One region of the Chitinophaga sp. OAE865 genome, then DNA from elsewhere that is predicted to be linked to it. Evidence: riboswitches for the same ligand, from Rfam matches in the RefSeq annotation. Region 1 holds a riboswitch; the other holds the start of a gene.
What was found. A riboswitch is a leader RNA that binds a small molecule or an ion and turns the genes downstream of it on or off. The one in region 1 is predicted to bind cobalamin.
Positions count from the first base shown of each region.

Region 2: it holds a riboswitch for cobalamin, as region 1 does, so the genes downstream of both, ABIE50_RS10605 (DUF5074 domain-containing protein) here and metE (5-methyltetrahydropteroyltriglutamate--homocysteine S-methyltransferase) in region 1, are expected to answer to the same signal.

Region 1 covers NZ_JBEPOF010000001.1:2,778,107-2,786,213, reverse strand. Annotated here, with positions in the region: gene ABIE50_RS11415 (TonB-dependent receptor) at 1-1,607, shown strand, start outside; gene ABIE50_RS11410 (DUF5074 domain-containing protein) at 1,618-2,769, shown strand; gene ABIE50_RS11405 (hypothetical protein) at 2,793-3,734, shown strand; gene metE (5-methyltetrahydropteroyltriglutamate--homocysteine S-methyltransferase) at 3,988-6,285, opposite strand; cobalamin riboswitch at 6,490-6,692, opposite strand; gene ABIE50_RS11395 (SDR family oxidoreductase) at 6,873-7,745, shown strand; gene ABIE50_RS11390 (IS3 family transposase) at 7,876-8,107, opposite strand, start outside.
Region 2 covers NZ_JBEPOF010000001.1:2,585,805-2,593,911, forward strand. Annotated here, with positions in the region: gene ABIE50_RS10590 (GntR family transcriptional regulator) at 1-117, shown strand, start outside; gene ABIE50_RS10595 (solute:sodium symporter family transporter) at 129-3,722, shown strand; gene ABIE50_RS10600 (DUF2652 domain-containing protein) at 3,786-4,868, shown strand; gene ABIE50_RS10605 (DUF5074 domain-containing protein) at 4,914-6,044, opposite strand; cobalamin riboswitch at 6,217-6,427, opposite strand; gene ABIE50_RS10610 (hypothetical protein) at 6,530-6,925, opposite strand; gene ABIE50_RS10615 (aldehyde dehydrogenase family protein) at 7,013-8,107, opposite strand, start outside.

The DNA of each region.
Region 1 (8,107 bases):
ACGGGCAAAAGAGCAATATCTTCCAGCCGGCAAAAGACTTCGGATCAGCCGGCGCCATCTATCTCACTTCTCTCAAACCTAAATTCACAGCAAACGAAAAAACACATCTCAGGGGCACTATAAAAACCGGTTCTTTCGGCCTGTTTAATCCCTCCCTCTTATGGCAGCAAAAGATCAGCAGCAAAGTGTCTGCCTCTTTCAGCACCGAATGGATCAATGCTACCGGAAGGTATAAATTCTCCTACCAGAAACGCGACGATAACGGGCACCTTGTATATGATACCAGCGCTTACCGTACAAACGGCGATGTGAATGCCGTTCGGGTGGAAGGCGGTTTTAACGGCCTGCTGAATGGAGGGGAATGGAACACAAAAGTATACTATTACCAATCGGAACGCGGCCTGCCAGGCTTTATTGTAAACGGCGTATTCGGGCATGTAGACCGGCAATGGGATCAGAATATCTTTATACAATCCAGCTTCCGGAAAGATATTACCAAACGTTACAGCATCCTGCTGAACGGGAAATACGCGTACGACTATACGCGGTTCCTGGCCCCGGATACCGCCCGTCTCTATATCGACAATCATTACCGGCAGTATGAAATGTATTTTTCCATGGCGCACCAGTATGCCCTCACCAACTGGTGGACCATTGCCGCTTCCGGCGATTTCCAGTGGAACCGGCTGGATGCCGATCTTACAAATTTCAGCTATCCTACCCGGTACACCACCCTAGCTGCCGTTGCTACCAATATCAGCTTCAACCGGTTCAGCGCACAGGCCAGCATACTGGGCACCTTTGTGAATGAAACCGTAAAGAAAAATGCAGCAGCTCCTTACCAACAGCAATTCACACCCGCTGTATTTGTTTCCTGGCAACCCACGCGCTCAGCGGATTTCAGGCTGCGTGGATTTTATAAGCGCATCTTCCGCATGCCCACATTCAACGACCTGTATTATACAGAAATAGGCAACCGCTTCCTGGAACCGGAATTTGCCACACAATACGATGCAGGGTTTACCTGGAACAAAACCTTTACCAACAGCTGGATCACACAGGCAGGTATAGAAACAGATGCTTACTATAACGAGGTGAAAGATAAGATAGTAGCCGTTCCCGGCGCCAGCATGCTAAGCTGGCAGATGGAGAACCTGGGATTTGTAAAAATAAAAGGGCTGGATGTAAAAGCCAAAGCCATCTGGCTGATAAAAAAACAAATTCAATTCAGCACAAAGCTTACTTATACCTATCAACGTGCGCAGGACTTCACCGATCCATCGGATAGTTTCTACGGCGACCAGATCGTTTATATTCCCCGCCATAGCGGCTCCCTCATACTGGGCGCCGATTATAAACAATGGGAAGCCAATTACAGCTTCATCTACACCGGGGAAAGATATAATAGCAAGGAAAATAAACCAAAGAATTACGTGGAGCCCTGGTATACCAGCGATATTTCACTGGGCAGGCAATTCACCTGTAAGCACACACGCTTTCATGTAACCGCGCAGGTGAATAACCTCGCCAACCAGTTTTATGAAGTGGTGATCAGCTACCCCATGCCGGGAAGAAATTACCGCTTCATTTTAACCGTAAACATTTAATGCATCTACCATGATGAAACAGTTAAGGAATATAATATCAGTGATCATCCTCGCAGGACTGGCCCTCACCGGCTGCCGGAAAGGCGACAGAATTGTTCCGCCGGAAGTAACACCGGTGGATACTGCAAAGCCTGGATCCGCTTACAATGGCTTTTATCTCCTGAATGAAGGCAATATGGGAAGTAACAAATCCACCCTGGATTATTATGATTATACCACCGGCATCTACAAAAGCAATATCTATGCTACCGCCAATCCTGCAGCAGTGAAAGAACTGGGGGATGTGGGCAATGACCTGACCATATACGGCTCAAAACTCTATGCGGTGATCAATATTTCCAATAAGGTGGAAGTGATGGATGCAGCAAGCACCAAACGGATCAAACAGATCAATATCCTCAACTGCCGTTATATCACCTTTGCTAACGGTAAAGCATATGTGAGCTCCTATGCGGGCCCTGTGCTGATAGAGCCCAACGCGCCTATCGGCTTTGTAGCGGAAATAGATACCGCTACCCTGGAAATCACACGCAAGGTAATTGTTGGCTATCAGCCGGAAGAAATGGCAGTAGTAGGCAATAAGCTGTATGTGGCCAATTCCGGCGGATACCGTGTACCCAACTACGACCGCACGGTATCAGTTATAGATTTAAATACTTTTAGGGAGATAAAAAAGATTGATGTTGCTATTAACCTCGACCGTCTCAAGGCAGACACCGATGGGGATATCTATGTTACTTCAAGAGGTGACTACTACAATATACCTTCCCGTCTTTTTTTAATAGATACCAAAACAGATGCGGTAAAAAAACAGTTTGATATCCCGGTGAGTAACCTGTGGATTTCCGGCGATACAGCTTATGTATATGGCTCCGTTTTCAGCTATAATACCGGCAAATGGACCATCACCTATAACATGGTGAATGTAAAAACAGAAACCGTACTGAACACCAATTTCATTACAGATGGCACAGATAAAACTATCCGCATGCCTTACGGCATCGGGGTAAACCCGGCTACCAGGGAAATTTTCCTGACAGATGCGAAAGACTATGTGTCTTCCGGCGTTCTTTACTGCTTTTCTCCTGCGGGAAAAAAGAAATGGTCAGTTACCACCGGTGAAATACCTGCCCATATTGCCTTTGTTTCCGGTACCAGATAATTATAACCAACTAAAACTATACAATGAAACGTAAATTTTTACCCGCTGTACTGCTTCTCGCAGTGATACTGGGCAGTTGCTCCAAAGACAAAAAAGAGATCATCGAAGACCCGGAGCCTACCGGTCCTTTCCTGAATAAAGTGACCAAAGTCTTTGAATATTTCCCTGCACCCGGTCAGTTCACCAACGAACTGCCTGCCTGGAAAACAGGCGACTCCGATAAAGAGATGGCCGATTATGCCCTGGCAGCTTTAGGAAAAGAACAAATGATCTCACTGGGAGGATTTGGTGGTTATGTAGTGATGGGATTTGACCACACCATCAAAAATGTGCCCGGTGAATATTCCTTTGTTGTATTGGGCAATGCCTTTAACCAGTTCGCAGAACCGGGCGTTATCTCCGTATCAGTTGATGCCAATAAGAATGGCTTACCTGATGATGAATGGTATGAAATTGCCGGTTCTGAATACAATAGTTCCAAAACTATCAGGAACTACCAGGTCACTTATTATAGACCCAACGAAGCAAAAGACAGGGTAACCAACCCCGATGATCCGTATACCAGCGATACGGAGTATATCCGTTGGAAAGATAACAAGGGTGACAGCGGTTACCTGGCCAGGAATGTATTCCACGATCAATCTTATTACCCGCAGTGGAAGGGCGATAGCATCACTTTCACCGGCACTAAGCTTACGGATAGCAATATCAAAAATACCTCCGGCGATCCGTTCTCGCCATATTACGTTTCACCTGCTTTCTCATGGGGTTATGCCGATAACCACGCGAATGAAGATACCGACGCAAAAATAAAACTGGACTGGGCTGTAGATAAAAACGGCAGCCCCGTAAAGCTCAAAGGGATCAACTTTATCAAGGTACAAACGGCAATCCGCGCAGAAGCCGGGTGGCTGGGAGAGATCTCTACGGAAGTTCTTGGAGTAAAAGACCTTAACCTGCAATAATATCCGATGAATATAAAAAGGGTGATCCGTTAACCCGGATCACCCTTTACCTTTTGACTATTTCACGCTTACCGGCAATTTATCATCACCAATGGCCGCCAGGCTGAAAGTTCCTGTGATAGCCTTTTCCCGGGAATCGGAATACATCTCCTCAATATAAATTTCTACCAGCACTTTCACGCTGGTATTCCCACTTCTGTTATTTTACCGATCAATTCCACAATAGTACCAGTTGGAATAGGCCAGTTAAAATCTATTTTGCCGAAGCGGCTCTTGTTCTCATTACTTCCGCTGCACGTACCATATTTGCCAAAGCTGCTTTTGTTTCCGGCCATTTGCGGGTTTTCAGCCCGCAATCAGGATTTACCCACAGGTTCCTTACCGGCAGCGTAACAGCGGCTTTTTCCAGCAATGTAATCATTTCCTCCGCAGATGGCTGCCGGGGAGAATGGATATCGTATACGCCGGGGCCTATCTCGTTAGGATATTTAAAATCAGCAAAGGCATCCAGTAATTCCATTTGTGAACGGGAAGTTTCAATGGTAATTACATCTGCATCCATTGCTGCAATATGCTCAATGATATCATTGAATTCGCTGTAGCACATATGCGTATGGATCTGCGTTTCGTCTTTCACGCCGCTGGCAGAAATACGGAACGCCTGTACTGCCCACTCCAGGTAAGCAGCGTGATTTTCCTTACGCAGAGGTAATCCTTCGCGGATAGCCGGTTCATCGATCTGTATCACTTTAATGCCTGCCTGCTCCAGTGCCACCACCTCGTCTCGGATCGCCCATGCGATCTGGTTGGCCGTAACAGAACGGGGCTGATCATCGCGCACAAACGACCATTGTAAAATAGTAACGGGACCGGTGAGCATTCCTTTCATCAGCTTTCCGGTATGGGCCTGTGCAAAGCTGCTCCAGCGAACGGTCATATCTGCCGGGCGGCTTACATCTCCAAAAATAACCGGCGGCTTTACACAACGGCTGCCGTAGCTTTGTACCCAGCCATTTTTGGTGAACAGGAACCCCTGCAGTTGTTCTCCAAAATATTCCACCATATCGTTGCGTTCAAACTCGCCATGCACCAATACATCCAGGCCTATTTCCTCCTGCCAGCGGATCACTTCAATAGTAGCCTTTTCAATGGCTGCTTCATATTGTACAGTGGTAAGCTCTCCCTTTTTCAGGCGCGCCCTTAGCTGCCTGATATCATCTGTTTGAGGGAAAGAGCCGATGGTAGTGGTAGGGAACAATGGCAATTTGAATTGTTCCTGCTGGATATGCTGACGTACGGGGAAGGCGCTCTTCCTGCGTGCATCGGCGGCAGTGAACGCCGCTATCCTGCTTTTCACTTCCTCCCGGTGGATCAGCGGCGAAGTAGCCCTGCTGTGGATGGCAGCTTTGTTGGTATCCAGCAAAGCGGTGTTGCCGTTCATGATATCACGCAGGTCTTTCAGTTCCTGCAGCTTCTGTTTGGCAAAGGCCATCCAGTTCTTAATTTCGGGAGAAATGCTGGTTTCATTGTCCAGGTCGCAGGGCACATGCAGCAATGAGCAGGAAGGAGCAATGGCTATACGTTCTTCTCCCAGTGTGCTTACTGCTTTTTGTATCTGCTGTAAAGATCTTTCATAATTATTCTTCCAGATATTCCTGCCATCCACTATCCCCAGTGAGAGCCGTAAAGAAGTATCCGCAACGGATGTTGCCAGGATATCATCCAGCTGGGAAGGACAGCGAACCAGGTCGAGGTGCAGTGTTTGCACAGGCAGCGACAAAACTACCGGCAGGTTCTTCCCGTAGCATTCAAAATAAGAGGCCAGGAAAATATGCAACCGGGGAAATGCCGCATGAAGCTGAGCGTAAGTATCTGAAAATATCTGCAGCGCCGTTTCGTCGAGGTCCAGCGAGAGGCAGGGCTCATCTAGCTGTACCATGTCAGCACCGGCTTTGATAAGCTGCGCCAGCACATCCATGTATACCGGCAGCAATTTACCGATCAGTGATAAACGATGAAAGCCGGCTGATTTCTCCTTACCCAGCAACAGGAATGATACAGGACCCAGGATCACTGGTTTTGCTGCATAGTTATCCTTTTTTGCTTCGAGGAACTGATCGATCACTTTACGGGAGAAAAAGTGAAATGACTGGTTGGCCGCAAATTCCGGAACGATATAATGATAATTGGTATCAAACCATTTTGTCATTTCCATAGCGGTGATATCATCCCCATCGCGCTGGTAACCGCGCGCCATAGCGAACAGCAGGTCCGTTTCATGGATCTTTTTTTCCTGCAATGGCGCATAACGGGCTGGTATGGCGCCTACCATAAGAGAGGTATCAAGCACCTGGTCGTAATAGGAAAAATCGTTACAGGGAATCCGGTCTATCCCTTTCTGCTGCTGCAATTCCCAGTGTTGCAAACGGATGGCACGGGCCACTGCCTGTAATTCATCAAGGGTAATTTTGCCTGCCCAGTAGCTTTCGCAGGCTTTCTTCAATTCACGCTGGCTACCTATCCTCGGATAGCCTAAGTTGTGGATAATCATTACTGATTGTTTAAAAGGTGATACATGATGTTCACGCTCTTATATAGTACAGCAATGTTTTTGGAAGATATTATACGGGAAGGAGAAGGTATGGCACATTTACCGGAACAAGTGCATCATCATGCATAATTATATCATGCACGTTGCCTGTTCTGTGTAAATTACCTGTACCGAAACCTGACACGCTTCAATCCCCGAAAGCATTGTCAAAGTGAAATAAAGGCAGGTCTCCTGGCTTGTTCCACCGGTAAACACCTTCCCATTCCCTGCGGAACAGTGGCATACTATTTACCAGCTGCAGTGCATAAACACTGCCGGAAGCTTACAGTTGCGGGACAGCCTGTGATTTGCACACAGTTCCCTTTTAATCCCGCTTTTCAGCGGGAACCATTATTTGCTTCGATGAGTAATACATAAAGAACCGGGGGCGAAGATAGTAAATCCCGGCAACTTCTGTCCCGGTTGTCTGACTCAGGATGATGATGATTAAGATGATTAGCCTGAGTCCGACAAACTCCGCTTCGTTTTCTTACAATTTCCTGCCTGCCGGAAAACGGAATTTTACATCAGAAAAAAAACATACAGCTATGAAACAGGCAAACATCCTGATCACCGGTGCTACCGGGCATATTGGTACTACATTGGCCAAACATTTATCTTCACAGGGCATTCCTTTCCGCGCCATGGTACGGAAGGCAGACAATAACGCAGGCATCATTGCTGCATTGCCCGGTGCAGAAATAGTGACCGGCGATTTTAACGATGCAGGCAGTTTGGCTCATGCCCTGCAGGGTATGGAAAAAGCCTTCCTGCTCACTAACTCTTCTGAAGAAGCGGAAACACTGCAAAGCAATTTTGTAACCGCCGCTGTTAAAAGCGGGTTGCCACATATCGTGAAACTTTCCCAGCTGCATGCCAGCGTGCATTCGCCGGTGCGTTTCCTGCGGTATCATGCCGTTGTGGAGGAAAAGATCCACCGTTCCGGTATGGCATATACTTTCCTGCGGCCCAATTTATTTATGCAGGGATTGCTGGGCTTCCGGGAGATCATTAACACACAGCATCAATTCTTTGCTACCGCCGGCAACGCTCCGGTAAGCCTGGTAGACACCCGCGACATTGCCGCTGTTGCAGCTGCCACACTCACCGGCAACGGGCATGCAGGCAAAACATACGATATCGCCGGACCGGAAGCACTTACTCATACCGCGCTGGCCAACATCCTGTCTGAGGCGGTGGGTCGCACTATCCGGTACATTAACGTTACTGAAAATGAACTGCTGCCCGCCCTCTTACACGCCGGCTTTCCCGCCTGGCAGGCCGAAGGACTGATTGAAGACTATGCCCACTACGCCCGTGGGGAAGCGGCGGCCGTTTCCTCCACAGTGCAGGAAATCACCGGGAAGCCGGCGCGCAACTTCGCCTCCTTTGCAGCGGAATATGCAGCGGTGTTCTCTTAAGCGGATTTTGTCTGACTCAGGATTAAACTGATTACGCTGATTACGCTGATTGATTACTTTGGATTTTAAAGGATTTGAGGAGATTTAAGCGGATACTTGTACTGCACCCCAAAGTTTAGACTTTTTTTGATTAGGCGGCTTGAGTTCGATATTGTATTGGACTCAAGCCGTTTAGTTTTAATTTGATTCTATCATTATTATAATATTCTATATATTCTCGAATATCCTTTTCCAGTGTAATTATGGAATCATATTTTTTCAGATAAAACAACTCTGACTTCAATATTGAAAAGAAGCCTTCCATAGCTGCATTATCGAGGCAATTCCCTTTTCTAGACATACTTTGCCTGATTTTATTGCCC
Region 2 (8,107 bases), 190 kb from region 1:
ACTACTTATTCCACCGACTTTAAACTGATGGCGGAAAAGGCAGCTGCTTTCGTGCTGAACAGGGAAAAGATCCAGGAAACACTGCCTACTGTGCTGATAAGAAGAAAATCTTTGTAACTGTAATATTAATGCCTCTTTCTACTATTATAAGTTTTGCATTTTTTGTAGTGCTCATGACGGTATTGTCGTGGTACATTACAAGAAGGCACCAGTTGAAAACTGCGGCCGACGTATTTCTCGGCAGCCGCAGTTTAAACTGGCTGGTAATAGGCGGTGCGCTCATTATGACAAACATCAGCGCCAACCAGTTTATTGGTGAAAACGAATCTGTTTTTATCAACAACATGTCTATTATGTCCTGGGGAGTTACTTCAGTATTTGCCATGCTGCTGGTAAGTGAATTCCTGATGCCCATTTATCTCCGCATCGGAGCCGTTACCACGCCCGATTTCCTGGAGGTAAGATACGACAGCGGTACCAAGAAGATTGTATCTGTTATTTTCCTGCTCAGTTACCTGGTGAACCTGATCCCGGCTGTGCTGTATGGCGGGGCAGTAGCATTCAACGGCATTTTTCACCTGAATGAGCTGCTGCATCTCAGCTACTGGTCCACTATCTGGATGCTGGCCTGCCTCATAGGCATCACCGGCTTTTTTTATAACGTGCTGGGCGGCTTAAAGGTGATCAGCATTTCAGATACGCTGCTGGGCGCCGGTATGATCATAGGTGGACTGCTGCTGCCTTATTTCGGGTTTAAATACCTGGGGCATGGCGATGCGGAAACAGGCTTGCTTACGGTATTGGGAAGTCATACGGATCACCTGAATGCCATCGGATCAGTGCACGATGCTATACCTTTCAGCACTATTTTTACCGGTATGCTGCTGGTGAATATTTACTATTGGGGCATGGAACAGTTCATTGTGCAGCAGGCGCTGGGCTCAGTGAACCTGGAGCAAAGCCAGAAAGGAATTGCGCTGGCATGTTTGTGTAAACTGTTATCGCCGCTTATGCTCAATATTCCCGGCCTTATTGCAGTGCACCTGTACCTTCATCCTCAGGCAACGGCAGAAATATTTCCAAGGATGGCCGCCGATGTGCTGCCGCCGGTATACACCGGTTTAATTGCCGCCATCGTTTTTGGCGCGGCACTCAGCACTTTTAATGCAGGGCTGAACAGCGTGGGCACCCTGTTCACCATGAACCTGTATAAGCCCTTTATGATAGCCCGTAAAGGCAGCGTGTCCGACAAGGAACTGATCAGCCGTACCCGCCTGTTCCAGGTATTGGTATTGATGTCCGGTATTATCATAGCGCCTTTTATCATGTTGTTCAAAGGCGGGTTTTATAATTATATACAGATGCTGGCAGGATTTTTCAGCATCCCTATTTTTACCATCATGGTAGTAGGCATGGCTACCCGGTATGTGCCGCCGGTAGCGGCCAAAGCCGGACTGGTATTTTTCCTGGCCATGAATGTGTTACTGCAATGGGTGTTTGATACAGGCATCCATTACCTGCACCTGCTGGCCATCACATTTGTGGTAACAGCACTGCTGATGCTGATCATCGGCAAAATAAAACCCAATGGCAGTACCTTACCAGCCAGCGGTGATCCCTGTTGTATCTGTAGAGCCGTGGAAGCACCGGCATTGGTACAGCGCTGCTTTACTGATACTAATGGTATTGTTATTTATCATCTTTTCACCACTAGGACTTGCAAAATGAATAATGCGCTGATCTGGTTCAGGAACCTTTTACCTGTTACAGGAATGCTTTGCCTGTTAACACCGCTGTACGCCCAACAGGCGGCTCATGTAAAAAATATTCCCTTTGGGAAAAACAACCATATTGCTTACGACCTACATAAAGGCACTTATACCGTGTGGGCGGGGAAAAAAGCGGTGATCCGTAATGCGTTTGCTTTTTATGAAGATGCCGGTAAGCCGGATACCCTTCCTGTACAGCGCACTTTTGCCAGCTCCCGCATAAAAGATGGGACCCGTTATGTGATCACATCTGCCGGTAACGGCATAAAAAAACAACAGGTATTTTATGTTTATAACGGGAAAGAAGGCTTTTATACCTCGCTAACCCTGCAGGGCAAAGGAGCGCGCTCCCGCGCCATGAGCCCTTTAACAGGAGAAGCCGTATTGTATACCAGCGGTGTAGTAGCCCCATTCGATAATGACGCCTGGATCAGGTACCGGGTGGCCAGCCAGCAAGGTCCCGCATTTACCAGCTCGGAGGTAACCGCCTTGTACGATAGCACCACCAATGCAGGACTTATACTGGGATCGGTAGAGCATAACGATTGGAAAACCGGCGTAAAGGTGGAAAATACCCACGTTTCCGTGGTAGCAGGGTGGACAGACAGTCTTATCACCCGCGATAAAATACAACATGGGATCGTTACACAGGGCGATACCCTGTGCAGCTCCCCGAAGATCTTTGTACTGCCTACCGCCAACTGGCGTAAAGGCATGGAACAATATGGCAGCGCCAACCGCCTGGCAGAGCCACGTTATATTTTTGAATGGAAGGGCGCCAAACCCCTGGGATGGAACAGCTGGGGCAGTATGCAAACAAAACTGAACCTTGCCAAAGCCAAACAGGTGGTCGACTTTTTCGCGGACTCCTGTAAAACATTCCGTGGTAAGGACGGCAGCGTTTACATTGATCTCGACTCCTACTGGGACAACATGACCAAAGGCGGTATGACCGGCGATTTCAGCCAGCTCAAAGCATTTGTGGACTATTGCAAACAGCGCGGATGCAAACCCGGTATTTACTGGGCCCCGTTTGTAGACTGGTCAAAATCCTCCCGCACCGTGGAAGGCAGCCATTACAATTATGAAGAAACATGGTCAAAAGTAAACGGACAATACCACGATTTTGATGGCGCCCGCGCCATGGACCCCACGCATCCCGCTACCCGCGAACGCATCGCTTACCTTATCAACCGCTTTAAGGAAACCGGTTTTGAAATGATCAAAATAGATTTTATCGGGCATGCGGCAATAGAGGCAGATACTTATTATGACCCTTCCGTGCATACAGGCATGCAGGCTTTCCGCAAAGGGATGGAGTTCCTGGTAGACCAGATGGACGGAAAGATGCTGGTATATGCCGCTATTTCGCCCAGCCTGGCCACCGGCCGGTATGTGCATATGCGCCGCATTGCCTGCGATGCGTTTAAGAATATCGGTGAAACCGCTTATACCTTAAACGCAACCAGTTTGGGCTGGTGGCAAAATAAAGTATACGATTTTACAGATGCAGACCATGTAGTGTTTGCCGGTGCAACACCCGGTGAAAACAGGGCCCGCCTCACTTCGGCTATCGTTACGGGTACCGTTATTACCGGCGATGACTATTCGGAATACAGCAGCGCTTCCGGCGTGGCACAGCAACTGCTGCAAAACCGGGATGTACTGGAAGCAGCGCAGCTGCCCAATGGATTTGTGCCGGCAGATCATCATAGCGGTGATACGCCTTCCAGCCTGTTTGTGCATAACAGTGGCCGTTATACCTATATTGCCGTGCTGAACTATAACAAAGAGGCAACTACCTTTGAAGCCGGCTGGGAGAAACTGGGACTGGCTAAGGGTGAATATCGCTGTAAAGAACTATTCTCCGGTAAAACATCCACAGAAAAAGACGGGTTCCATTTCAAGGTAGCCGGGACCGACGCCATAATTCTCCGCCTGGAGAAGAAATAAAGTATCATTACCCCGAAAGACAAGCCCTTTATTTTCCATTTTTATCTAACTTTAATAAAAAAAATGGAAAACAAAGGGCTGCTTTTTATTCCGGATATAAGTGGCTTTACCCGTTTTGTGAATGAGATAGAGATTGAGCACAGCCGCCATATCATCCAGCAACTGCTGGAACTGCTGATCAATGCTAACGAATCGGGCCTGGAAGTGTCTGAAGTGGAAGGTGATGCTATCTTATTCTATAAATTTGGATCCCCGCCTGATCTTGCCCAGCTGTATAAGCAGGTGGAAAAAATGTTCTGCGAATTTCACCGCTACCTTGTTAATTACAATCACCGTAAAATTTGCCAGTGCAAAGCCTGTGTATCGGCTGTAGACCTTACCCTGAAAGTAATTTCCCATTACGGCGAGTTCACTACTTACCAGGTGAAAAATTTCAGTAAGCTGATTGGGAAAGATGTGATTGTGGCACATCAGCTGCTTAAAAACGATATTGAACAACATGAATACTGGCTGGTAACAGACAACCTGCTGCGGGATGAACCTCCCGCTGGGCTGGCGCAATGGATGACCTGGGATGCTGCCACCAAACAAACAGAAACAGGTGATATCTCCTTTCACTACACCCATTTAAGCGAACTGCGGAATACACTGCCTCCTGATCCAGACCCGCAAACAGAACTTAACAATAAGGTGAAAATGATTTCCGTGTCGAAAGAGTTTGACACTGATATTAAAACACTTACCTATACCGTAGTGCATTTTGAATTCAGGCACCAATGGCAGATAGGAGTGAAGGGAATAGATGAAGTGGAACATTTCCTGCCTGGTGTTGGCAGCCGGCACCGGCATCTGCTGGACAATGGCAAAGAAGTGATGATGTATACCAGCAGTTTCTCCTATAATCCTGAACAGAATGTGATGTTCAGCGAAACAGATGAGAAGCGGCATAACGCTTACTACTATACGATTGAAAGATTAACAGACCGCAGAGCGCGGTTGACTATAGATTATTATCTTCCTGAAAACTTTGTACGGCAATGGCTTTTCCGGCTAAAAGAAAAGGAAAAGATGACAGCCCGGTTACGCGCTTCTCTGGAAAGGCTTGAGCCTATTGTGATGAATATGGTACTGCCGCTTGATTTTTGATAAAGAGGCCGTCCTGTCAATGACCAGGACGGCTTCATTCCTTTTCTATTCATGAAATACCGGCATGGCGGGGAAATACCATCCGTTGTAAGTCAGCGTTTTTTTCAACGTAGCAGTGGAGGCATCATATAACAGCACCCTGTTGATATCCCCGGTGAAAGAGCCGTTCAGCGTAGTGATCACCAGTTCATTTTTATCCTTGTTATACGCAGCACCAGCTCCATAAAAATATTGTCCGGAAGGCAGGGTAATAAAAGGAGCCGCCAGTGATGCCGTGTTGCCAATAATATAACGGTACAGTTGAGTACCACCGGCAAAGCCATTGTTACGCACAATGTAGACAGCATTTTCTGTAGTGGAAGCAGTAATAGCTGCATGGCGCCATGCTCCCCACGGTGATGCGATGGTAAAAGGCAGTTTCACAGCAGTGCGCACCAGTGTGGCCGGATCTATACGGATCAGGGAATCTGAAGTGGCTGCATATACACCGCCATCCTTCCCAGCAGCAAATGCCAGGTTAGCTGTCCCGAATTTTTTCACTACGGCATAGGTGCTGCTGTTTAAAGCAACGATGCCATCTGTTTGGGACAATACAAAAATGTAGCTGCCGGCTTTTAACATATCACCTGTATAACCTGCAACACCGCTTACTTTAGTGCCCACCGCCAGGGAAGGTAACGTTAACGGATAAACGCCGTCGGCTGCGCTGAGCAGGCCTCGTGTGGCATCCACACCAATAAAGGCATGACCATCGTTGCCGGGAAGTATAGTGATACGGCCGGTTTCCACCAGGCTGCCTGCATCCGTTACTACCAGCGGTCCGCCGGCTTTTACAACAATATACATTTTGCCATTGAAAATGGTGGCGTACTGCAGCGTATTGGAGGGGCCACCTAATGCGCCTGCAGGGTTTTCTGCATGGTATACGTTGGGAACAAGACTATCGCCGCTATAGGAATAGAAATGCAGATCGCCCGTACCATGGCCAAACCATCCCTCATTGGCAATAAAGAACCCGTTGCCATATTTACCTGCAATCAGCGATGCGGTAACGCCGCCGGTACCGGCTTCATTGGTACGTTGGGATCCGAGGGGTTGTAATGCGTCATCTTTTTGACAGGAGGCAACAAACAGCATCATAGCTGCAGACAGAAAGGATAATAACTGTTTTTTCATATTTATTGTTTTGTTAAGAAATACAATACTCTTTTCCGGGGCAAAAACCCTGGAAAAAATGATCATAATACCGGTTATCCTTCCGGCATCACGCCAAAGGCTAAACGAAAAACATAACAGCGCATAAATGCCTGGTAGGCCTACATTCATGGCATTTCACCCGAAAGCGTTGAATGATCAGTTGCAAAAGGCAGGTCTTCTGGCTTACCTGCTTTTCCGGGACCTTCCCATTTGCCGCCTGGCAAACAGTGGTATGGAGTACATCCGGAAAAACAATTTACCTGTTGGTAAATGCAGGCTTACAGCTACGGGGATAGCTCCGGTTTTACACCGGATTCCCTTTTAATCCGCCGCCGGGCGGAACCAAATGCGGAGCAAACCTAAGGTAATTAGGTATAAATGCCAAAATGAAGTGGAGGAGGTTTATTTTGATAGAAGAAATTGATTCATTGCCCTTTATTGCCCCTATATGGCCCCAATGGCCTCTATGTGGCCCCAATATCAGATTGGTTCAGTGTATGAAGTTCCTTTTCCGGTATTTCCAGATTTTTGTATGAATTTTTTTTCATTAACTCTTGTAAATCTCCTGTTGCAGTTCTTTTTGACACACCGGCCAATTCCCGGTATTGTGTATTGCTTATGCTTCCATGTTCCCCAATGTATAAAATAGCTTTACGTTGTCTATCTTCAGGTTCTTCAAACGGCGTGAGCTTATTTGTATACTTCTCTTTTAAAAATGTAATACCAAATCCTCCCTGTTCTAATTCAATTAAAGGTTCCGGCAATCCTGATCCAACGCACGAATCAATAATTTTATTAGTACCTCTGACGGAGACTATCCGGGGATTATAACAAATGTGGATTAACAAATCTGCAAACAATATTGATTAAATATATCCCCCAAAAAAAAAGCGTGATACAACACAAAATTGTATCACGCTTCTATCATCGTATATCTTTACGCAACTTTACCCCTTCATCTGCCACGATTTTGTTTTCGTGAACGCCCTTAAACCCTGGTGAGACAACGTCGCGCCAAAACCAGAGTGTTTCCTTCCTGCCCACGGCAACCCCGCAGAAACACGGTCGCAGCAATTCCAATAGCCGGTACCCGTATTCACCTGCGACAGGATCGCCTGCGCCCTTTCGCCGTTGGAGGAATATACGGAAGCAGTAAGACCATATTCCGTATCATTCATCATTTCAATCGCTTCTTTATCGCTCGCCACTTTCATAATACCTATTACCGGGCCGAAGCTTTCTTCCTGCATAATTTTCATGGAGTTGTCCACATCGGTGAGAATGGTAGGTTCAAAGAAATTGCCTTCATGCTCAATGATATGGCCACCAAGTTTAAGGGTGGCGCCTTTTGCCCGTGCTTCCAGTACCTGCGTTTCCAGCACTTTTAATTGTTCTTTCCTGGTGATGGCGCCAAAGTATACGCCTTCATCGGTAGGCAATCCCAGCTTCCAGGATTTAACGGCTTTTACAAATTCTTCCACGTACTGGTCGTATATTTTTTCATGCACATAAATACGTTCTACTGCGCAGCAGCTTTGCCCGTTATTATAAAAAGCGCCATCGGCGGTAGCCGCCGCTACAGCTGCAATATCCTCAATATCGTCTGTCACGTACAACGGATCTTTCCCGCCCAGTTCCAGCTGGCAGGGTAGCATCCGGGCCGCTATTTTTTCGTAGATGTATTTGCCGGTTTTATAAGAGCCGGTGAAAAAGTATCCATCCACCCGCAGGCCAAGCAGGTTTTCTCCCACTGTTTTTCCACCAATGGCTATTTTAAAGGCATTGTGTTCCAGGCCAGCGTAGTAAAAAAGTTTTTCGATTTCCATACCGGTGAGCACCGCATATTCGGAAGGCTTATAAAGCACGGTATTCCCTGCCAGCAGGGCCGGAATAAAAACATTGACACCTACCAGGTATGGATAGTTCCATGCGGAGATGTTACAGACAATGCCCAGCGGCTCGTAGGAAATTTTTTCTTTTAGTGTATCCGTATTCGTTACCCACTCGTCCGACAGGTATTTTTCTGCATTTTCCAGCATCCA